DNA from 3 places in the Salinivibrio sp. MA607 genome. Region 2 is predicted to be linked to each of the others. Evidence: predicted binding sites of a transcription regulator. Region 2 holds the regulator's gene; each other region holds the start of a gene.
What was found. The regulator CRP, encoded in region 2, controls carbon source genes, mostly activating them, when cyclic AMP is high. The targets are predictions, from matches to a motif close to TGTGANNNNNNTCACA.
Positions count from the first base shown of each region.

Region 1: a site for CRP is predicted at 1,609-1,624, ahead of BZG81_RS04550 (NupC/NupG family nucleoside CNT transporter). Genes of this name have one in related genera too.
Region 3: a site for CRP is predicted at 5,708-5,723, ahead of BZG81_RS06285 (CTP synthase). Genes of this name have one in related genera too.

Region 1 covers NZ_MUFJ01000006.1:51,064-59,257, reverse strand. The annotation lists gene BZG81_RS04555 (BCCT family transporter) at 1-1,060, opposite strand, end outside; gene BZG81_RS04550 (NupC/NupG family nucleoside CNT transporter) at 1,695-2,918, shown strand; gene yjjG (pyrimidine 5'-nucleotidase) at 3,041-3,712, shown strand; gene BZG81_RS04540 (hypothetical protein) at 3,841-4,146, opposite strand; gene BZG81_RS04535 (fasciclin domain-containing protein) at 4,590-5,087, shown strand; gene choV (choline ABC transporter ATP-binding protein) at 5,186-6,388, opposite strand; gene choW (choline ABC transporter permease subunit) at 6,398-7,240, opposite strand; gene BZG81_RS04520 (choline ABC transporter substrate-binding protein) at 7,295-8,194, opposite strand, start outside.
Region 2 covers NZ_MUFJ01000001.1:212,421-220,614, forward strand. The annotation lists gene astA (arginine N-succinyltransferase) at 1-598, shown strand, start outside; gene astD (succinylglutamate-semialdehyde dehydrogenase) at 600-2,081, shown strand; gene BZG81_RS01065 (DUF1338 domain-containing protein) at 2,092-2,883, shown strand; gene crp (cAMP-activated global transcriptional regulator CRP) at 3,003-3,635, opposite strand; gene BZG81_RS01075 (phosphoribulokinase) at 3,885-4,754, opposite strand; gene BZG81_RS01080 (YheU family protein) at 4,811-5,029, opposite strand; gene BZG81_RS01085 (hydrolase) at 5,177-6,148, opposite strand; gene BZG81_RS01090 (TIGR02444 family protein) at 6,132-6,611, opposite strand; gene BZG81_RS01095 (ABC transporter ATP-binding protein) at 6,620-8,194, opposite strand, start outside.
Region 3 covers NZ_MUFJ01000009.1:50,267-58,460, forward strand. The annotation lists gene truD (tRNA pseudouridine(13) synthase TruD) at 1-946, opposite strand, end outside; gene ispF (2-C-methyl-D-erythritol 2,4-cyclodiphosphate synthase) at 943-1,422, opposite strand; gene ispD (2-C-methyl-D-erythritol 4-phosphate cytidylyltransferase) at 1,422-2,135, opposite strand; gene ftsB (cell division protein FtsB) at 2,178-2,456, opposite strand; gene eno (phosphopyruvate hydratase) at 2,616-3,914, opposite strand; gene BZG81_RS06285 (CTP synthase) at 3,989-5,623, opposite strand; gene mazG (nucleoside triphosphate pyrophosphohydrolase) at 5,779-6,573, opposite strand; gene relA (GTP diphosphokinase) at 6,624-8,194, opposite strand, start outside.

The DNA.
Region 1 (8,194 bases), on a different contig from region 2:
CTTGGGTAAAGTTCGCATCTTCACGGCCAAATGGCATAGACAGCGCAGGCAGATTTTGTAGATATGCCCCTAGGTTTCCAAAGAAGCCGGTTAAGATGGCAATCGTTGGACCCACGGCAATAACAAAGATTAGCAGCAACAGTGCCAAAATCATGTTGATTTCAGACAGGCGTTTGACCCCTTTGTCCACCCCTGCAACAACCGAAAGGATCGCCGCGCCCGTAATACCCATCACCAGCATGACTTCGGTGGTATTACCCAGGGGCGTGTCAAACAGATAGTGCAGACCGGCGGATGCTTGTGATGCCCCCAAGCCTAGCGAGGTGGCAAGACCAAACAAGGTCGCAATGATCGCGAGAATGTCAATCACGTGCCCTGTCCAACCCCAAACACGTTCACCGAACAGTGGGTAGAACACAGAACGCATGGTCAAAGGCAAGCCTTTGTTATACGCAAACAGTGCCAAGCCTAGAGCCAATACCGCGTAAATCGCCCATGGGTGTAAACCCCAGTGGAAAATAGTCGCAGACATACCTAGGCGACGAGCAGCTTCAGTATCCCCGGCTGCCGCCCCCAAAGGCGCCCAGTCAGTGCGAAGACCGTCAGCACCGGTTGCCGTTCCACCTAACGCGGTTTGGAAGTGCGTCAATGGTTCAGATACGCCATAGAACATCAAGCCAATGCCCATACCGGCCGCAAAAAGCATCGCGAACCAGCCAGGATAGCCGTAATCCGGTTTTGCCTCAGTACCACCCAATCGAACTTTACCCAGTGGTGACACAACCAGCACTAGACAAGCAACAACAAAAATATTACCTGCAGAAAGGAAGAACCAGTCTAGATTTGAGGTTAGCCATCCACGCAAATCCCCAAAAACAGGACCGATTTGGTTTTGAAATGCCAAGGTGACAAAAATGAAGGCCAAAATTGACAGCCCGGAAATCATAAATACTCGGTTATGAATATCAAAACCAAACGGGCCGAGTTTCAGCGCTACGTTATCCTGACCGACCTGATAGTCAGTATCGATCGGGTTAACCTTCCCGTCTGGTGTCATCATATCTTCATGGCTTTTATCGCTCACGAGTTAACTCCTTAGTCCGTTTATTCGGAAGCCTGTGAGTGTTGGTAGCGAGCTCATTATTTATTGATGTTTAAGCCATCTTTAACATCAATAAAAGATCAGTCATCACCACACAGTCGGCTACATTAACACATCTCGAAAATTTTTTAATTAGGGGCCTAACCAAATGTTCATTTTGTGACCACCTACTAAGAAAAAATCAGCCCGAATCCCGCGTCCTTACTCGCTCAGCGAGTTATTTGAACTCTTTATTTCAGAACTATAAATAATCGTGTCGCTAAGGAAATAGCACTATCCTTGGCCTATTCGAATCATAGCCGGGTTTTATTCTAGATGCCCATGAAAAATAGACACAGTCACCATCAACACTTTTGATGCAACGCAATCTTCACTCACAATGCTGATAGGAAGAACCCGTCTCGACACCTTTTATAACCAAGATGTCACGCATCATTTACGAGCTACAACACACCTTTTATCAATATAGACACAAGTGCAATTAAATGAACACAAAGAGGACAAAAAGTGACTCTTGTCACATTATTAAAATCGCGTACAATACCGCCGCAATCGTTTTCCATCCTAAGTTTAACGTTTGCGGAGCAACATCATGCAGTTTGGCATTGGCCTTTTGGGGATTAGTGTCCTCTTCCTTATCGCGGTTGTCTTTTCAGAAAATCGCTCCGCGATTAATTGGCGCACAGTGGGAGGTGCGTTCCTGATACAAATCGTCTTTGCTGGCTTTATCATCTCTGTTCCGCTTGGTCAGCGTATTCTAGCTAACGCATCAGAAGCCGTGTCGGCGATTATTAGTTTTGGCGATATTGGCGCTGAATTTCTGTTTGGTGATCTGGCTAAGTTTAAACTTGGTTTTATTTTCGCTTTTAATGTACTTCCCACCATCGTTTTTTTCTCTGCACTGATCGCTGTGCTTTACCACATTGGGGTCATGACTTGGATCATTCGCCTCATTGGTGGCTTATTGCGCCGCGTACTTGGCACTTCTCGCACTGAGTCCATGTCAGCCACGGCCAATATTTTTGTTGGCTCTGTTGAAGCGCCGTTGGTTGTGAAACCTTTTCTTTCTACCATGACTCGCTCCGAGCTGTTTGCTGTTATGGTAGGCGGGCTCGCCTCAGTCGCCGGCGGCACCATGGTGGGTTACGCAGGCTTGGGGGTAGAGATGAAATACCTGATTGCAGCGGCGTTTATGTCGGCACCTGCTGGGTTAATGATGGCCAAGATAATGGTACCGCAGACCGAATCCCCCATGAATCATGCTCAACACCAAGCGCTCGAAGACGATCAAGATAAACCAGTGAATGTGATTGATGCTGGCACGCAGGGCGCCTTGAGTGGCTTACAAATTGCGATGGCCGTGGGGGCCAGCTTACTCGCCGTGATCAGTATGATTGCGCTGATTAATGGTGGGTTAGGGAAACTGGGGCCTATTTTAAACTTGCCGCAACTAAGCCTTGAGTGGCTATTCGGCTACCTATTTGCACCAGTGGCTTGGCTGATTGGCATTCCCTGGCAAGAGGCGATGACAGCAGGCACCTTGATTGGTAAGAAAATTGCTGTGAATGAATTTGTGGCGTTTGCGGATTTTATGAACCTAAAAGGGGCGCTCTCTCCCCATAGCCAAGCCATTGTTACGTTTGCGTTATGTGGCTTTGCCAACCTCACCTCAATAGCAATGTTAATGGGTGGCTTGGGCGGCATTGTCCCAGAGCGCCGCGGTGATATCGCCAAATTAGGCATGCGCGCCATTCTTGCCGCAACCTTAGCCAACCTCATGAGTGCCACCTTGGCAGGGCTATACCTCTCCCTTTAATAGCAACATTACTTTGTGTTTTCGTTATTTATCACCATGGACGGTGAGTCGCTTGTGGAGGCTCGCTAGCAAACCTCTGGGTCTGTTACACTCTTTCACTTTACATTAAGAGAGTTAAATCGATGCGATATCCTTGGGTGCTTTTTGATGCGGATGAAACCCTGTTTCACTTCGATGCCTTTGCGGGACTACAACGTATGTTTTCGCGCTACAATGTCAATTTTGACCATCACGCGTTTGCGGAATACTCAGAGCTAAACAAGCCTTTGTGGGTACAATATCAAGATGGTGAAATTGATGCTCATACGCTACAAACCGAGCGTTTTACGCGTTGGGGAGAGCGTCTTAACGTGGCGCCTGCAACATTGAACCAGGGTTTTTTAGATGCAATGGCTGAGATTTGCGAACCATTGCCAGGCGCGCGCGATCTTATTAGTGCGATCAAGCCACATGCACATATTGGTATCATTACTAACGGATTTACCGCTCTCCAAGATATCCGCCTGGAAAGAACCGGGTTGAAGTCTGCGATTTCAACCTTAGTGATATCCGAGCAAGTGGGCATCGCCAAGCCGGACCCTCGGATCTTTGAACATGCCTTTGAAAAAATGGGTAATCCCCCCAAGGACAAAATCTTAATGGTTGGAGATAATCCACATTCTGATGTGCTGGGTGGCATGCGTGCAGGGATTGATACATGCTGGCTTAATAGCGATAACATACCGTCACCAGCAGGCATTACGCCAACCCATCAAGTCGAGTCACTTTTTGATCTAAAAGCATGGTTGATCTGAAAACGTGGTTGCTCTAAAAACGTGGTTGTGGTTAACCGAAAGGCATAAAAAAAGAGAGCGTAATGCTCTCTTTTTTATGCTCAATGACTCGTGGACAAGATTTGTCCACGATGGCTCACGAACAATGCTTAGCTATGGTCGCCACGTACAAAGGCTGCTTTTTCAGCGTGCTGGCCTTGATCTGTGTTAGCGACATAGTTGACTGAACGGCTGTTCTGGTTTTGTGCATGAATAAATACACGACCAGACTCGTCAGTGACTTTCGCATCCAGACCGGATTCGCTGGTCACTTTCGCACCTTCAACCGCTTGGCCTTGCTCGGTAACGGCTACCCAAGCGCCGCCTTCAGCTGGGGTGATATCGAGGTTTAAACCACCAGCCATTACAGAGGTTGAAGCGAGCGTCAGGGCGAAAATTGCTGCAAGTTTTTTCATGGTTATTTCCTCTTTCGTATCGGGTTGACTGCTATTAAACGCCAATAACGCGGATGCTTTGTCACCTCACTGTCTCTATTTTGAAAAATGGCTATTTTTTTGAAAATGCTATTTTTCGCAGAAACTTGCTCACAAAGCATACTCCCTAGAATCGACAGTATGTTCGCGTTATTGCGTTGGAACGAGCACGAGATTACGCCGATAAAAGTGTGCGGACAATCACAATTATGCGAATGAGTTGTTCGAAAAATTTCACGTGAATATCAAGGTAATCAGGCGTAAAAGAAGGAATCGTGGCCAGGAATATTTTTGCCGCTGTGATCGGCTTCATCTCTCTCTTCGTTTTCTACAAGGCAGTCAATTAATCATTCCCAGGAAGTCACCAAGCGTTTGCAATGTTGCATCGCCGTCATGGTGGGGAGTAAAAAATGAAAGGGAGAACAATGATGTTAAAACACACAATGACCAAATTTGCAGTCACTGCCACGTTCCTCGCAAGCATGGGCTCCGCGGTCGCTGCTCACCACAAGGGTGATCATGATATTGTTGATACTGCGATGAAAAATGATGACTTTTCAACGTTGGTCGCAGCAGTAAAAGCCGCTAATCTGGTTGATACATTGAAAGGTGATGGCCCATTTACAGTGTTTGCGCCGACCAATGCGGCCTTTGATAAGCTCCCAGATGGCACCGTAGAAACACTGCTGAAGCCAGAGAATAAAGACAAACTAACCGATATCCTCACTTACCATGTTGTCCCCGGTAAGGTCACAGCCGAGCAAGTTATGGGTATGTCATCAGCAACCACGGTGCAAGGTAGCGATGTGATGATCAAAGTCTCTTACGGTGATGTGAAAGTGGACAACGCGACTGTGGTGAAACCCGATGTCATGGCGTCCAACGGCGTAATTCACGTGATTGATACCGTGATCATGCCGTAGTATTTATTCGGTTATCAACAAACTTCGCAATGATCAGAAAAGGCCTGCTCTCGAGCAGGCCTTTTGTATGGCTAGACATGGGGCTGACTCGTGGTGAGTTATGCCGCTTGGTCTGTGTCTTTTTTCTGAAATTTACCCAATAAAGCATGATAGAAGTCATGATCAGACAAGGTACCGAGAAATTCACCATTTTCTACCAGCAATACAGGCGTATTGGTGTTATAGCGAATTTCAATCGCGTCACGCATCTCAATATCGGGTGAGGCCACAACAATGGTGTTATCGCCAACTTGTGAGAAATCGAGCGTGTCTTTGTCCCACTCAACCACACGCAATGGTTGATCGCCTGCGGTTGCAGAGAAAGTGCCATCTTGCTCAGCCGTGACCCAGATTTCACGTCGATCACAGATTTTCCAACGATTCTCAACGCGCGTTAAGTTATCAGCCGTTTTCATCATTGAGCGTCCTTTTAAGACATTCAATGGGTTAGTATGAGCCACAAAGTCACGGACGTAGTCAGTTTCTGGACGTAATACAATGTCTTCCGGCTTGCCATGCTGAATCAATTGGCCCGATTCCATAATCGCAATGTTGTTACCAATCTTTAACGCTTCATCCAAGTCGTGACTGACGAACAGAATGGTTTTATTGAGTTTTTTCTGTATTTCTAACAGCTCATCTTGCAACTGGGCTCGGATCAGTGGGTCAAGCGCAGAGAAAGGCTCATCCATCAGCAATATATCGCTGTCCATGGCAAAGGCCCTTGCTAAACCAACACGCTGCTGCATACCACCAGACAGTTCATGAGGATATTGGTTAGCCCACTCATCTAGACCAACGAGCTCCAATTTCTCAAGCGCTTGCTTGCGGCGCTCTTTTTTGCTGATCCCCTTCATTTCCAAGCCAAACGCCACATTGTCGACAACCGTCATCCAAGGCATCAAGGCAAATTTTTGGAACACCATAGAAGCACGACTGGTGCGCAAGTGACGCAATGTCTGCGAATCAACAGTCGCCATATCGACCATTTGATCGCCGTCGCGGACTTCGAGGCTACCACGACTAATAGGGTTTAAGCCGTTAACTGCACGGAGTAAGCTCGATTTACCTGAGCCTGAAAGGCCCATGAGCACACAGATTTCGCCTTCTTTAACATTGAGCGATACATTATCGACACCGACAACTTGTCCAGTTTGTTCAATAATTTCTGACCGAGAAAGGCCTTTATCCAACAGATCAAGTGCTGGCTGTACGTTATCGCCAAACACGACATCTAAATTTTTAATTGCGATTGCGTCCATGGTTACCTCTTATTCGTTGCCTTGGTTGGGTGCTTTACACAAGCGGTCAAGAATGATGGCGACCAATACAATCGCAAGACCCGCTTCAAACCCTTGAGAAATGTTCACTGTATTCAGTGCACGGACAACCGGTTTACCCAGGCCATCAGCCCCCACCAGCGCAGCAATAACCACCATCGACAGCGACAACATAATACACTGAGTCACACCTGTCATAATGCTTGGCAATGCCGCCGGCAATTCCACTTTAAACAACAATTTCATACGAGTGGCACCAAATGCACGTCCCGCCTCGACCAATTCTTCAGGCACCCGCGTGATCCCTAGATACGTCAGGCGGATTGGCGATGCGATAGCAAAGATAATGGTCGAAATAAGGCCCGGAACAATCCCTAAACCAAACAACACCAGCGTTGGGATGAGATACACAAACGGTGGTACAGTTTGCATTAAATCGAGCAATGGCCGCATAAAGGTGTATACCAAAGGCCGGTGCGCCGCCATTATCCCCAGCGGTATGCCAATTAATACGGAAATCGTTGTCGCGGCAAAAACCAGAACAAAGGTTTCCAGCATCTCTTGCCAGTAGCCCAGGTTGAGGATCAACAAGAGCGCACTCACAACAAAGATCACGATAGAAATTCGACGTTGCAGGTACCAAGCAAGGGCCGCGGTCATAAGAATCGGACCAGCTGCTGGCATCCATTTAAAAATATCGACCAATAGTGTGATGCTAGTATCTAACCCAATTGAAATCGCATCAAAAAAACCGGCGGCATTCATGGTCAACCAATCAACACCGCTTTCCATCCATTGACCGAGTGGGATCTTGTTATCTGTAATAATATTCACAATAAAACCTTAGGGGCGGCGTTAACACCGCCCTCTCCTTCTACACTTTTATAGTTACGCTTCAGTCTTTTTTAGGTATTCAGTGACCGCTTCAACAGCGTCTTTACCATCAACTGTGGTGACACCGTCTAGCCACTTGTTCAACACACTTGGGTTGTTGCGTAGCCATTCACGTGCAGCCATTTGTGGCTTCTCACCGTCGTTGAGGATTTTGCCCATCATTTCGTTTTCCATCTTGAGACTAAACTCAAGATTCTCGAGCATTTGACCCACGTTTGCGCACTGCTCGACATAGCCGCTACGTACGTTGGTATGAACCGTGGCACCACCATAGTTCGGGCCGAAGTACTCATCGGCACCAGATAGATATTTCATATCAAAATTGCTGTTCATTGGGTGCGGGGCCCAGCCGAGGAAGGCAACCCATTTGTCACGACGAACGGCACGTGAGACTTGCGAAATCATGCCCGCTTCACTGGACTCGATTAGGCGGAAATCACCCAGATCAAAGTCGTTGGTGTCGATCATTTTTTGAATTTGCGTGTTGCCATCGTTACCGGGTTCAATGCCATAAATGCGTGAATCAAATTTGTCAGCATATTCCGCGATATCTGCAACACTAGTCACACCGGCATCGTACACATATTTAGGCACAGCTAAGGTGTATTTTGCCCCCGTTAGGTTAGCGCGAACGCTATCGACAGTGCCGTTATCAATGTACTTCTTAATATCGCCTGTCTGTGTTGGCATCCAGTTACCGAGGAATACGTCGATGTCGCCCGACGCCAGTGATGAGAAGGTCACAGGCAGTGACAGTAAATCTGTCTCTGTGGTGTAACCCATACCTTTAAGCACTTCCGTGGTGATAGCCGTCGTTGAAGTGACGTCTGTCCAACCGATATCCGAGAAACGCACGGTTTCACACTGATTCGCTGCAGCGCCGAACGCCATCAT
Region 2 (8,194 bases):
TAAATGCCGCTTCCTAATGCTGGCGCAATTTCCAGAGCGCTTCGCTGACGTGGTGTTTGCCGAAATGCGCGGTGTGTCGGATGACGAGGGCAACTCGCCATTTTGGCAGTGGCTAAAAGACAACTTTTTTAACATTGACTTTACCTTGGCGGATTATCTCACCGGGATTGGTGCCAAAGGGTTTATTGCCGACTTAATGCCTAAATTGCCGATTTATGTGAGCCTACTGAGTGAGGAAGCTCGTGCAGTTATCGGTCAAGTGCACCCGAATACCCGTCCAGCATTACGCTTGTTGGAAAAAGAGGGCTTTTCTTGCCGTGGTTATGTCGACATCTTTGATGCGGGCCCAACGGTAGAATGCTTACGCCCCAATATTGAGTCTGTACGTCACTCTTTCACCGCCTCAGCGCGCGTAAGAGAGCACAGTAGCGCGCAGGATTATTTAATATCGAATACCGATTTTGCTGGCTTCCGTGCCACCGCGGCGAAAGCTGCGATCGATCACGAAACCAATCAAGTTGTGATTAGCCCAGCGGTTGCCGATGCATTGAATGTAAAAAACGGCGATCAACTGCGTTTGATTGCCATGGGGGGATAAAATGACAAAGCAATCAGCAGGCCATTTGATTCATGGCGAGTGGGTGAAAGGCGAGGGCGAGATCATGACCTCGCAAAACCCCTTTGATAGTCAATGTATTTGGCAAGGTGCAGAAGCGAGTCGTTCGCAAGTGGAGCAAGCGGTCAGCGCCGCACGCGACGCGTTTTTGCGTTGGCGCAATACCGATTTTTCTGAGCGCCAAGCGCTGGTGGAGCGCTTTGCCGAGATAGTGAAAGCCAATACCGATGAACTGGCTCGGGTCATTGCCGAAGAAACGGGCAAACCCTTGTGGGAAACCAAAACCGAAGTCGGGGCCATGGTAGGCAAAGTGGCGATCTCCTTGCGCGCGTACCACGAAAGAACAGGCTCACGTGAAAAAGACGTCAATGGCACCCAAGCGGTATTACGCCATCGTCCACTTGGCGTTATGGCGGTATTCGGGCCTTACAATTTCCCTGGGCATCTACCTAATGGCCACATTGTTCCAGCTTTATTGGCGGGCAACAGCGTAGTATTTAAACCCTCTGAGCTGACGCCAAAAGTCGCAGAGAAGACCTTGGGCTATTGGCTCGAAGCGGGATTACCGCAAGGACTGATCAGCCTGGTACAAGGTGGGCGCAATACCGGCGAGGCGCTGGCCCAAGCGCGCGGTATTGACGGTTTATTGTTTACCGGTAGCGCCAATACGGGGCATATTCTTCATCGTCAGTTTGCTGGCCAGCCCGATAAAATGCTGGCGCTGGAAATGGGGGGCAATAACCCCTTGGTGGTGAGTGATCAGTTCGGTGATTTAGACGCCACGGTATACACCATTATTCAATCGGCCTACCTCAGTGCCGGTCAGCGGTGTACGTGTGCACGCCGCCTGCTGCTGCCTGAGGGAGAAGTGGGTGACAAGATCTTGACTCGCCTAGCACAATGGACCAAAACCGTGCGAGTGGGTGGCCAGTTTGATGATCCCGCGCCTTTCATGGGCGCCCAAATTTCAATGGCTGCCGCCGAGGGGATTTTGGCCACACAACAGAAATTGATCGATCTGGGAGCTACCCCCGTCATAGAGTGCGAGCATTTACACGATGCGGTGATTTCTCCAGGGATTTTAGATGTGAGTGGCATTCAAGCGTTACCCGACGAAGAGTATTTCGGTCCGCTACTACAAGTGCAGCGCTATCAGGATATGGCTGATGCGATCACGAAGGCGAATGATACCCGCTATGGTTTGTCGGCAGGCCTTATCAGTGAAGACGAGGGCGAATGGCAATACTTCCTCGATCATATTCGCGCAGGGATTGTGAATCGTAATCGTCAGTTGACAGGGGCAAGCGGTGATGCGCCATTTGGCGGGCCAGGTGCGTCGGGTAATTTACGTCCAAGCGCTTACTATGCCGCCGATTATTGCGCTTATCCCATGGCATCAATGGAAGGGGAGCAGGTGGTACTGCCTGAGACGTTCGCCCCCGGTATTCCGACTCAACAAGATTAAGGAGACCAATATGGACAGTGGCCAAGCGTTATTCGATAAATTATGGCAAGACTATATTAACCGTCTTTGCCCATCGGCACATCAGGTACATGCCTTGCTCGAAGAAGGGCAGCCTTTAATCAATGATCATATTGCCTTGCGGACATTTGGTTTGCCCAAGGTTGGGCTTGAGGTCTTGGCGCGCCCCTTCCTGGCGCTAGGCTATCAGCAAAAAGGGGACTATACCTTTGAAGCGAAAAAGCTCAATGCCTGCCATTTCGAGCACCCCGATCCTTTGATGCCGAAAGTGTTTATCAGTGAATTGATGGTCGAGCAATGCTCGCCTGCGCTGCAAGCCATTGTTCATAAGCTGGTGGCACAAGTCGATGCGTCGTCACTAACAGGGAGCGATTTTCTTCATCAGGGGCGGCTTTGGGACATCGATAGCGCCACCTATCAAGCGCTTGCTGAGGAGAGTGAATACGCGTCCTGGGTAGCCGCGCACGGTTATGGCGCGAATCATTTCACAGTGAGTGTCAATCAGTTAAAGGCTCATGATCATTGCCAATCGGTTAATCAAAAGCTGCGAGACAATGGCTTTGCAATTAACGAAGCGGGTGGGGAAGTAAAAGGGGACGCATCCGTTTATCTGGAGCAATCCTCCACCATGGCTGACCGTGTCCCTGTTGTTTTCTCTGATGGCACGCAAACCATTCCAGGTGGGTTTTATGAGTTTGCTAAGCGTTATGTGTTGCCCAACGGTGAGTTGTACCAGGGGTTTGTTGCCGCTTCAGCGGATAAAATTTTTGAGAGCACGCACTAACAAATAGTGGATATAACGAGGCCTAAACGGTTAAGGAAGAGTTCGCTCTTCCTTTTTTTTTGTTTTAAAAAGAAAAACCGACGCCAGGGCGTCGGTTGGGAATACAGAGAGCGCTGTGATTAGCGGGTACCGTATACCACGATGGTTTTACCATGGGCTGAAATAAGGTTTTGCTCTTCCAGCATTTTAAGAATACGCCCCACGGTTTCACGCGAGCAGCCAACGATTTGGCCAATTTCTTGACGTGTGATCTTAATTTGCATGCCATCAGGGTGCGTCATGGCATCGGGTTGCTTCGCTAAATTCAACAAGGTTTGCGCAATACGGCCCGTGACGTCCAGGAAGGCAAGATCCCCCACTTTTTGGCTGGTCACTTGCAAACGGCGCGCCATTTGTGAGGACAAACGCATCAATATATCGGGGTTAACCTGGATCAGTTGGCGGAACTTTTTGAATGAGATTTCTGCCACTTCACAAGGAGACTTAGCCCGAACCCAAGCGGTACGCTCCTGATCATCTTCGAAAAGGCCTAGCTCACCGATGAAATCACCTTGGTTAAGATAAGACAGGATCATTTCCTTGCCTTCTTCATCTTTGATTAGAACGGCGACAGACCCTTTCACGATGTAATACAAGGTCTCCGCTTTTTCGCCTGCATGAATCAGCGTGCTTTTAGACGGATACTTGTGGATGTGACAATGTGAAAGGAACCACTCGAGTGTAGGGTCTGTTTGAGGTTTTCCTGGAACCATATAACTTATTTCCTCTGCATGTGTTGCCCGGCAACAACGTCCTATCTTTGTCTGAGGGGTAACCCACCAGATCTATGCACAGAATACGAAGTCTGGGCGCGGGCTACAAGCTCACTGTATGTTAACAAGAGTGTATCTTTTTTTGTTAGCAATTTCTTGATTTTGATCTAGGCCAACCGCCTAAAAAACTGGCAAAAACGTGGCTAAGATCACGGCTTGAGAAGTAATACACGATAGATGCGCTACGCCCTAGCCAATCTTGCCTTTTTCGATTAGCTGCTGAATCAATGGACGGATGATAAGTTCCATCGCAAAGCCCATCTTACCGCCTGGCACGACGAGTGTATTATGCCGTGACATAAAAGACCCCGTGATCATTTGCAGCAGATAAGGAAAGTCGACGTTTTTCATCCCTCGAAAGCGGATCACCACAAAGCTCTCATCCAACGAAGGAATGCCTTTGGCGTTCAGTGGGTTGGAGGTATCGACCGTCGGCACCCGTTGAAAGTTAATGTGAGTGCGTGAGAATTGCGGCGTAATATAATGCAAATAATCGTCCATCGACCGCACAATCGAGTCGGTGACCGCTTCGCGTGAGTGGCCCCTATCGCGGGTATCGCGGACAAACTTCTGAATCCACTCAAGGTTGACGATCGGGACCATACCAATCAATAGGTCGACATGTTGAGCGACATTGACCTCACCATCAACCACACCGCCGTGCAAGCCTTCGTAAAATAGTACGTTGGTATTGTCGGGTAAATCCTGCCATGGTGTGAAGGTCCCTGGCATTTGATTGTAGGGCACCGCTTCGTCAAAGGTATGCAAGTAGCGGCGATATTTGCCTGTGCCGAGTTCACCGTACTCACGGAAAAACTGCTCTAATCGCGGAAAATCATTGGCGGTGGGGCCAAAGTAACTAATGTGCCGTCCTTGCTCACGTGCTTTACGGATCTCGACGTCCATTTCCGGTCGCGTAAAGCGATGGAAACTGTCCCCTTCTAGCCACGCCGCTTTGATGTTCATCATCTGGAACATCTTACGGAATGCTTCGGATGTGGTGGTGGTCCCTGCTCCTGAAGAGCCGGTGACCGCGATGATTGGATGTTTAGCCGACATGACGCGCCCTGTCATTCAGTCTGAATGTGTATCGCTGTTTATTGCGTACAGCGATGCTAAGATCTGAGTGCTTCTTTACGACGAATATCCACTGTCTCGTGCAACTCAGAATACACAATCACGGCGTCGCCGGATTGCAGTTGTTGGCGAACATCCGCCACTTTTTGTGCAAAGCTGACTTCCTGCTCACCATAATCGGTTCCTTCCCGTAACACAAAGTGCTCGATTAAACGAGTCAGTGTTTCCTCAGGGACCGATTGCCAAGGAACCATCATACTACATCACCTTTTGTTGATTTATGGCTGAGACGTTAGGGTGCTTGATGCTGATATTGTGAATCAGCTCGCATTTTACCCAATCATTCAACACAATGCAGTAGATCAATGTGCGTCGGTCTTTTTTGCTTTGCGTGGCGTCCTTTTTTAACGGGACGAGCAAAGGCGTGAGGCTAACCAGTGAGGCACCGACTGCTCCAGCCAGAACTGTGGCTGGCGCCAACTGCCGGTAACAAAACCAACATGCCCACCATGTTCGCTCAGTTGATAGTCAATATTCGCGGGCAGAGGCGAGGTTGGGATCACTGCGTCGGTCATAAAGGGATCGTCTTTCGCATGGATAATCGCAAGTGGGACCGTAATAGCGTCAAGGACAGATAAACCACTACAGCTTTGATAGTAGTGTTGAGCATCGTCAAAGCCATGCAGCGGTGCGGTGACCGTTTGATCAAACTCGAACAGAGTTTTAATCTTTGGCCGCTCCCCAGCATGCCACCGACCCACTTTTTGGTGTCGGGTAAGTTTTTCCGATAAGGTTTGTCGCATCGACCGTAGCAAATACGCTTGATAAACACGGGAAAACCCTTGTTGAATACGGGTCGAGCACGCCGCTAAATCGAGCGGGGGAGAAATAGCACAACCACAACTGACAATCGGATCATGCTGATAGTCGGCCAGGTAGCGCACCAACATGTTTCCTCCCAAAGAGACTCCCACAGCGGCAATCTCATTGTTCGGGTAGGTCTGGCGTAAATAGGTCAAAAATGCCCGAGCGTCCTCCGTTTCGCCGGAATGATAAGTCCGCGGCGCGCGATTAAGACGGCCACTGCAACCGCGAAAATGCATCACCACACCGCACCAGCCTTGCTGTTTAAAAGCGGCCAATAATCCATTGGCATAAGGGCTATCAAAGCTTCCTGCCAGGCCATGAAACAAGACAATAATAGGCTGTCCTACCTCGGGATGATGCGTCCATGCAAGATCGACAAAGTCACCGTCAGGCAGATCAAACGCTTGCCAAATAGGCGCAAAAAGCGGTTGCCGGCGCAGCAGGCGTGGCAGTAAGGTTTGCAGATGCGCATTACGGGCAGTTGGAATGGGGTTAAAGGGTGTCATCATCGTCTGCTCCATCCTCTTTTGTAGGCCGGTCTACCCGTAGTGGTGTATAGAGATTACGGGCAGAGGGGGATAGCTGGCGGCAATAATAGGCCAAGGGAGACGCGGCTTGTGTGAGCCAGGATTGACGATTAAGCACTTCAATCAAGTCTTGTTGCTGGAACTTCTCTAAACTGAGTTCAAAGTTGAGCATTTTTTTATATTGGCCGGTGCCCACGCGTGGCTTGAGATCGCGTCTTAGATGGCGATAAGCGATCAGCAAATGTTCAGACCGGCTCAAGGCGTGCTTAAGCTGGGTGAGGCTCTCGGGGCTAAGCCCGTAACCGTGGCTTTCAATCCAAGCGAGCAACAAAGCAAGGTTCACATTGCCTTGGTGCTCGTCTTGTAATTTAAGGCAGGCTTGTTTGACCTCTTGCTTAGCATAGTGGTGCAAACAAAACTGCCAAAGATCGGCGGCGTTTGCCATCCCAGGCGTTAGTGTTGGTTGAATGTCGCCTCCAGGGCTTCTAGCGCTTCTTGTTGCTCCATCCATTCTTGTTCCACCTCTTCGAGCGTCGACTTTGCATCGGCTTGGCGTTGCAATTGCTCCGTTAAACGGGCTTTGTTGTCACTCTGGTAAATAGCGGGATCCGCTAATTGGTTTTCTGCTTCTGCGATAATGGCAGAAAGTTGTTCGATCTTTGTGTCTAAACGGTCAATTTTTTTTCGTAGTGGCGCCGTTTGTTTTCGGCATTCGGCTTCACGACGCTTTTGTGCTTTTCGATCTAACTGCGTTTGCTGTGGGGCAAGCTTTTCGTCTGCGGCTTGCTTTTTGTTTTCCGCACGATCAGCGCGTTGTTGTTCGGTCAGCCAGCGGTGATAGTCGTCTAAGTCGCCATCAAAGGGTAGCACTGCGCCCTTGTCCACCAAATACAAGTCATCGGCTGTCGCACGCAATAAAAAGCGATCGTGGCTGACGATCACCATCGCGCCATCATAGGATTGCAATGCGAGCGTTAACGCTTGGCGCATGTCGAGATCCAAATGGTTAGTCGGTTCATCCAACAGTAACAAGTTCGGTTTTTGCCAAACTAACAATGCAAGGACTAAACGTGCTTTTTCGCCGCCAGAGAAAGGGCCAATGTTTTCCAACGCTTTGTCACCTTGAAAGCCAAACCGTCCGAGAAAATCTCGCAGGGTTTGCTCGGCAGTAGTTGGTGCTAAGCGATTTAGATGCTGGAGCGGCGTTTCATCGATACGTAAGGTATCGAGTTGATGCTGGGCAAAATAACCTATTTTCACCCCTTGAGAGTAGCTTAGCTCGCCAGCCATCGCCGGCAAATCGCCCGACAATAACTTGATCAGCGTTGATTTGCCCGCGCCGTTACGCCCTAACAGGCCAATGCGCGCCCCAGGCACTAAGTTAAGGCGAATGTTCTCGATAATTGGCGTTTTGTTATAGCCAGCGGCCACCTTATCCATCATAAGAATGGGAGTGGGCAATGCATCAGGGGGTAAAAAGGTAAAGCTAAATGGATTATCGTATTGAGCCGGTAGCACCTTTTCCATGCGTTCCAGCGCTTTTATCCGACTTTGCGCTTGGCGGGCTTTGCTGGCTTTGTATCGGAAACGGTCAATGTAGGATTGCATGTGAGCAACTTGCTTTTGTTGCTTCTCATATTGCGCTTGCTGTTGTGCTAACTTTTGCGCGCGCATGCTTTCAAAATCCGAGTAGTTACCGGTGTATTCATTCAGCTTAGCGTGCTCAATATGAATGATACGATTGACCACAGGATCAAGAAAATCACGGTCGTGTGAGATCAAGACCAAGGTTCCCGGATACTGCTGCAACCATTTTTCTAGCCACATCACTGCGTCCAAATCGAGGTGGTTGGTGGGCTCGTCGAGTAGCAGTAAATCTGAGCGACATAACAAAGCTTGTGCCAAGTTAAGTCGCATGCGCCAGCCCCCAGAGAACTGCGTTAATGACCAATGGATTTGCGTCTGACTGAACCCCAAGCCATCCAGCAAACTTGCGGCGCGCGCCTCTATGGTATAGCCGCCAATCGC
Region 3 (8,194 bases), on a different contig from region 2:
AAAAGAAACTGACGGTTAAGGTATCAGTATCGTGCGACCACGTCATGGCCTGAGGCAGTAAACGTATTAGGCGACGGTCATGACGCATGCGATTATCGCGAATCACCGCCAATAAATCTGGCTCTTGTTCTACCACATTTAACTCAAACTGCTCGGCGTCAGCGGTGGTCGGTAAAGCATTATCACCCGTCATCGGTGCAGTAATGGTTGGCTTTTGAAGACCGGCCTCGACCGTATACGTTTGTTTTTGCTCGTCCATACATAAATCACCAGCCAGTGTCTGGTCAAACAAGCCAGCCTTTAATCGCGCAGAAACCACTTGATTAAACAACAACGCACGCGCAGCTGAGAGATAAAAACTACGTTTACTCTTATCCCGGACTTTGCGCTCTCCACGCCCCCAAGCACGAGCTATCGCCACATTGTTGCCCTCGCGACCAAATCGCTGAGCGCCAAAATAATTAGGGACGCCCTCTTTAGCAATGGCTTCAAGACGAGGGAGCAATGCTTGCGGATCGGTAAGCTGACGAATACAGAGCGTAAACTGATTACCAATCAAATCACCCGGACGTAGTTTATGTTGATGCCGTGCGGTGCCCTCGATACTGACAACACCCGGATGGGTCTCGACAAACGCCGCTAAATCCGGATCATCTTTTCCTGGCAGGTGAACGCTGAACCATTGCTCTGTTACCGCATGGCGATCTTTTAAACCGGCCCAGCTGACTTGGCGCGAGGTAACACCACAGGCTTTTGCCAGTTCGTTAGCTACGTATTGCGTGTTTTCACCCCGCTTTTTAATTCGGACTAAAAAGTGCTCGCCTTGACCAGATGGCGTAAAACCGAGGGATTCTGAGACAATAAAATCGTCTGGAGAGGCTTTTAAGGTCCCGGACTGTGTCGGCTGACCATGTGAGTACGCTAAAGGTGCCAGTAAGTCTGTCATAGAGCCTCTTTATTCAATAAGACAACGGCTTCGCACGCGATGCCTTCTTTACGGCCAGTAAAACCAAGACGCTCTGACGTCGTCGCTTTGACGTTGACCGCGCCCGTTTCCACGCACAAGTCTTTTGCGATCGCCGCGCGCATCGCTTGAATATGCGGGCCCATTTTAGGTGCTTGGGCAATAATGGTGATATCCGCATTCCCGAGCTGATAGCCTTTCGCTCGTACTTTGGTGTAAACATCTCGCAGTAACATCCGGCTATCGGCCCCAGCCCATTCTTCACAGGTATCTGGATAATGCTGGCCAATATCGCCGGCGGCAATCGCGCCCAGTAAAGCATCACATAACGCATGGAGGGCAACATCACCGTCTGAATGCGCGATCAGTCCTTGCTCATAAGGCACTGCCACCCCACCGATAATAACCGGGCCATCGCCCCCAAATTTATGCACGTCAAAGCCGTGTCCAATTCGCATCATGCTTGGCCTTCTTGTTGTGAAAGGTAAAACGCTGCAAGCCACTGATCCTCTGGATGGGTGACCTTAATATTGCTAGCACTCGCAGGCACCAAAATCGGATGTCCGCCGATCGCTTCAATCGCGGAAGCTTCATCGGTGACCTGATCACCGGCTATTTCCAGTGCGCGTTTTAGTGTTTGAGTTAAAAACATTTGTGGCGTCAGGGCATGCCAAAGCGCTTCGCGCTCAACCGTATGTGCCACTTGTCCATCGTCATTCGCGCGCTTCATCGTGTCTCTCACTGGCGCCGCCAATAAGGCTCCGTCCTGATGAGATTGCGCGTGCGCGATTAGCGCATCAATGTCTGCATGCGTCACACACGGTCGTGCCGCATCATGCACCATGACCCACTGAGTTGTCACCGCTGCCAATCCAGCTTGTACAGAGGTTGCGCGAGTTAGCCCCCCGGTCACAACCTGCACATCGGCATGCTCACCAAGGCCAGTTTGCGCAAAGTAACCGTCGTTAGCGCTAATAGCAATCACCACCGAACTAATCGCAGGGTGTGCCAGCAAGCGCTCAACGGTATGTTGAAGCAGCGTTTTGCCTGCTAAAGTAAGGTATTGTTTAGGACAGTGAGCCTGCATTCGCCGTCCCACCCCGGCGGCAGGGACCACGGCACTGATACCCGACCGCAAAGCGCCAGGCTGCAAAGAGGTTTGTTCGACCACAAGTTATCTTCTTTGTTAGTACCGCCTGCAGGCGGTAATCGGTTATTGTCTTGTATCGACCAATCGGAAAAATGTTTCGTCGGGTTTGATCATGCCAAGCTCGTTACGTGCGCGCTCTTCAATCGCTTCTTGACCGCGTTTTAAATCCGCAATCTCCGCGTACATTTGTTGATTACGCGTTACGAGTTTTTGATTGGCCTGCTGCTGCACGGCGACATTAGCTTCAATTTGCCAGTAATCTGTCACACCATTTTTGCCTAACCATAAATCGTATTGTAGCCAAACAAGCGTGAGAAACAGCGCAACCGATAGCAGCCTCATACCTGTACTCCTTCCTATATCGGCTCGACGTATTTGCACAATAGAATTCTAGTCGCATAGGCTAGCGGATCAGGTCGCTGGTGTCATGGTTTTCCTAAACGAAAAAAAGCCGCGCCGTTAAACGGCGCGGCTTTTCTAATAAAAGTGTCTAAGTGCCGATTATTGGCCTTTCACTTCTTTTAGACCGTTAAACGGTGCTTTTTCACCCAGCGCATCTTCGATGCGGATAAGCTGGTTGTACTTAGCAACGCGATCTGAACGGCTCATCGAACCGGTTTTGATTTGGCCTGCTGCAGTACCCACCGCTAAGTCAGCGATGGTTGCGTCTTCAGTTTCGCCTGAACGGTGAGAGATAACCGCCGTGTAACCAGCGTCTTTCGCCATCTTGATTGCAGCCAGCGTCTCAGTCAATGAACCGATCTGGTTGAATTTGATCAAGATAGAGTTCGCCACACCTTTGTCGATGCCTTCTTTCAGGATCTTAGTGTTAGTCACGAACAGGTCATCACCGACCAGCTGAAGCTTGTCACCCAGCAGTTCGGTTTGGTGCTTAAAGCCGTCCCAATCAGACTCGTCGAGGCCGTCTTCGATAGACACGATTGGGTACTCTTCAGCCAGCTTAGCAAGATAGTGGTTAAACTCTTCTGAAGAGAAGGTTTTACCTTCACCTTTCATGTTGTAGATGCCTTGCTCTTTGTCATAGAACTCAGACGCTGCACAGTCCATTGCTAAAGTAATGTCTTTACCCAGCTCGTAGCCTGCTTGCTCAACCGCTTCTTTAATCGCAGCGAGTGCTGCTGCGTTTGACTCTAGATTAGGCGCAAAACCACCTTCGTCACCAACAGCAGTGCTTAGGCCTTTGGCTTTCAGTACTTTGGCAAGGTTGTGGAATACTTCTGCACCGATACGCAGCGCTTCTTTTAGCGTCTTAGCACCGACTGGCTGGATCATGAACTCTTGGATATCAACGTTGTTATCCGCGTGCTCACCACCATTCAGGATATTCATCATTGGCAGAGGCATAGAGAACTGACCCGCAGTACCGTTTAGCTCAGCGATATGCTCGAACAAAGGCATGCCTTTTGCCGCTGCCGCCGCTTTGGCGTTCGCCAAAGAAACCGCGAGGATAGCGTTAGCACCGAACTGAGATTTGTTCTCGGTACCGTCGAGATCGATCATCACTTGGTCGATATCCGCTTGCGCTTTAGCGTCTTTACCCAGCAATGCTTCTGCGATTGGGCCATTCACAGCTTCAATCGCTTTCAGTACGCCTTTACCCATGAAACGTGACTTATCACCGTCACGCAGTTCTAGTGCTTCGCGAGAACCCGTAGATGCACCAGAAGGAGCTGCTGCCATACCAACGAAACCACCTTCTAGGTGAACTTCCGCTTCAACGGTAGGGTTACCGCGTGAATCAATAATTTCACGACCTAGAACTTTAACGATCTTAGACATTGTGATTCCTCTCGTCTGTCATTGTTTTTAAAAATAAAGAGCGCCCGCCTTCTGGGCTACCGCTCGAATGTCGTTTATAGCTCACCGCGCTGTTTTTTGCCTGCCGCAGCAACAAATCCAGCAAACAGTGGATGGCCATCACGCGGCGTTGAAGTGAATTCCGGGTGGAACTGGCACGCCACGAACCAAGGATGTGCTGGGTTTTCAATGATCTCTACCAGCTTTTTATCGGCAGACAGACCAGAAACTGACAATCCTGCTTTTTCTAGCTTAGGGCGTAGCAGATTATTCACTTCATAACGGTGGCGATGGCGCTCATGGATTTGGGTATTGCCGTAGAGCTGATGCGCTTTCGAACCTTCAGCTAAGTGGCAAAGCTGCGCGCCTAGGCGCATGGTGCCACCAAGATCTGACGTCTCGCTACGCTCTTCTACTTTGCCTTCTTCATCGACCCACTCAGTGATCAGGCCAACGACAGAATAAGGGCTTGCTTGGCTAAACTCAGTCGAGTTAGCGCCTTCCATGCCGGCGACATTACGTGCGTATTCAATCAACGCCACCTGCATACCAAGACAAATACCCAGATACGGCACATTATTTTCACGTGCATATTGTGCCGCAAGGATCTTACCTTCAATGCCGCGGTCACCAAATCCACCAGGGACGAGAATCGCGTCCAAGTCCTTCAGCATTTCACTGCCGCGGGTTTCAAGATCTTGTGAATCCACGTACTTGATGTTGACGGTCAGGCGATTTTTCAACCCACCGTGTTTTAACGCTTCATTGACGGACTTGTACGCATCCGGCAATTCAATGTACTTACCGACCATACCAATGGTGACTTCACCCATTGGGTTGGCTTCTTCGTAGCTCACTTGCTCCCATTCAGACAAGTCAGCTTCTACGGCTTCAATGCCAAAGCGCTTGCACACCAAATCGTCCAACCCTTGCGAACGGATCAACGATGGGATCTTGTAAATAGAGTCGACGTCTTTCATGGTGATCACCGCTTTTTCCGCCACATTACAGAACAGCGCAATCTTAGCGCGTTCATTGGCAGGAATTGGGCGCTCACTACGGCATACCAGCACATCCGGCTGAATACCAATCGACAGAAGCTCTTTTACTGAGTGCTGGGTCGGCTTGGTTTTTACTTCGCCTGCCGCAGCCAAGTAAGGCACTAATGTCAGATGCATGAACATGGCATGTTCGCGGCCCACGTCTACCGTCAACTGACGAATCGCTTCCAAAAATGGTAATGATTCAATATCACCGACCGTTCCGCCGATCTCGACGATCACAATATCGTGACCTTCACCGCCTGCGACGATGCGATCTTTGATCGAGTTGGTAATATGTGGGATCACCTGAATCGTCGCCCCCAGGTAGTCTCCACGGCGCTCTTTGCGCAGTACATCCGCATAAACACGGCCAGAGGTAAAGTTATTACGCTTGGTCATTTTAGTGCGAATGAAGCGCTCATAGTGACCGAGATCAAGGTCGGTCTCTGCGCCGTCTTCCGTGACGAATACTTCTCCGTGCTGGGTAGGGCTCATTGTCCCTGGATCCACGTTAATATAAGGGTCGAGTTTCATGATGGTGACGTTAAGGCCACGCGCTTCAAGAATGGCTGCTAATGAGGCTGCAGCAATACCCTTACCGAGGGAGGATACAACACCGCCCGTAACAAAAATGTAGTTCGTCGTCATGCTAAACCTGAGAGTTGGATTTAGAGGAAATAAATGAAGTTCTGGACGGGATATTATGATACCAGACCCCACTGACTCCCACAATGTGAAAGCTACCACACACCCTGGTGTTTTTAATTGTCACAAATCAATTATGCCAATTACAGGATATTGCCTTACTCGTCTTTTTTAACCGCTTGCCACGCCGATTCTAGTTCATCCAGCTGACATTGTTGAATATTTTTTCCATTATCACGTAATTGATTTTCAACGCCACGAAAGCGACGTTCAAATTTCTGATTGGCTGCGCGCAACGCCTGCTCAGCATCCGTGCCTAGGTGGCGCGCGACATTGACGACAGCAAACAAAAGATCGCCAACTTCGTCTTCCACACGGCTTGCGTCAACCGGTGTCTGTGCCAATTCATGTTCGACCTCTTCCAGCTCTTCTCGCACCTTCTCGATAACCGGCGCCACGGTTGGCCAATCAAACCCTGCCCTTGCACATCGTTTTTGTAGCTTGTGGGCGCGAGTTAACGCGGGCAACCCCTGAGTCACGCCATCTAATAGACTGCAGGATTGGGTTGAGGGCATTTTCTCTGCGCGCTCTTGCGCCTTAATACCTTCCCAATCAGGCGAGCTTAATGGCTTCCCGTCCGCATCTTTAGGACCGAATACGTGAGGGTGACGACGCGTGAGCTTATCGCACACTGCACTGACGACATCGTCAAAATCAAATCGATGTTGTTCGCGCCCTAATTGACTGTAGAACACAATTTGAAAAAGAAGGTCGCCCAACTCGTCTTTTAGGTCCGACCAGTTTTCACGCTCGATGGCGTCAGCCACTTCGTACGCCTCTTCTAAAGTATGAGGCACGATAGAGGCAAAGGTTTGTGCCTTGTCCCAGTCACAACCATGATTAGGGTCGCGTAAGGTCGCCATGATCGTCAGTAAGTTGTCAATTGACGCCATAAGAAGGTTCCTTCATGAAAAAAACGCCCTGTCGAAACAGGGCGAATGTATTAGCGGAGGCGTTTCGCTTCGACCACGTCTTTCACTTGTTCAAGCCGGTTTACAACGCGGCTTAAGGTATCTAAATTAGAGATTTCGAGATCAAAGTCCATGATCGACATTTGCTTTTTATAATCAACTCGGCTTTGCATCCCGGCTACCCGTGCTTTCTCATTGCTTAGCACGTTATTGATATCTTTGACCAGCCCGGTTCGTTCATTTGCCGAAAGCCGAATGCGTACATGGTACTGACCAATATGGCCTTTCCCCCACACCGTGGCGATAATCCGCTCCGGTGCATGATGGCTAAGCTCATTGAGCTGTTCGCAATCTGCACGATGGACCGAAATACCACGCCCTTGGGTAACAAATCCTTTAATGTCATCACCCGGCAACGGCTGGCAGCAGCGCGCGAGATGCGTCATCAGGTTATCAACACCTTCGACAACCACGGCATCGCGGTGCGCTTTGCCGGTGCTCGGTTTTTGTTCGCTTTGCTGCAGTTTTTCTAACAACTGCTGCTCTTCTTCTTCCAGGCTCGGTTTATTAATCAGGCCATTAATATGGTTCACTACCTGATTAATGCGCAAATCACCACTGCCCACGCCGGCATAAAGCTCGTCCAGCGTGTTAACGTTAAAGCGTTTTAGCGCCAAATTGGCATCTTTACTGATGCCGCCAATTTTTTGTAGCTCGGTATCCAAGATTTCTTTACCGGCAGCAATGTTCTTGTCTTTGTCTTGCTTGCGGAACCAAGCATTTATTTTGGCGCGCGCACGACTTGAGTTAACAAATCCATGGCTGGGATTGAGCCAATCTCGCGACGGGTTAGGCTCTTTTTGCGTGATGATTTCAACCTGGTCGCCCATTTGTAGGTGATAGGTGAACGGAACAATTCGCCCTTCTACTTTGGCACCAATGCAACGATGACCCACTTCTGAATGGATGTGGTAGGCAAAATCAAGTGGCGTTGCCCCTATAGGTAAGTCGACGACATCGCCGCGCGGGGTGAACGCATACACCCGATCGTCGAACACTTGGCTACGCAACTCATCAAGCATTTCGCCAGAATCAGACATTTCTTCTTGCCATGCCAATAGCTTACGCAGCCAGGTGATTTTTTCATCGTAGCCACTGCGGCCACTGGCTGAGCCTTCTTTATATTTCCAATGGGCCGCTACACCTAGCTCTGCATCATCGTGCATTTGTTTGGTGCGAATTTGAATCTCAACGGGCTTGCCTTCCGGCCCCAACACCACAGTGTGAATTGACTGATAACCGTTCGGCTTGGGGTTGGCGACATAATCATCAAATTCTTTGGGTAGATGACGGAACTGGGTATGGACGGCACCTAATGCGGCGTAACAATCCTGAAGTTGATCCGCAATGATGCGCACAGCGCGCACATCAAACAACTCATCAAACTCCAGATTTTTCTTCTGCATTTTGCGCCAGATACTATAAATATGCTTCGGGCGTCCATATACCTGTGCATTAATATGCGACGCTTCCATTTCCTGCTGGAGCCCTTCGACAAAGGCACTGATATAGTTTTCACGGTCAATGCGTCGCTCGGCCAGCT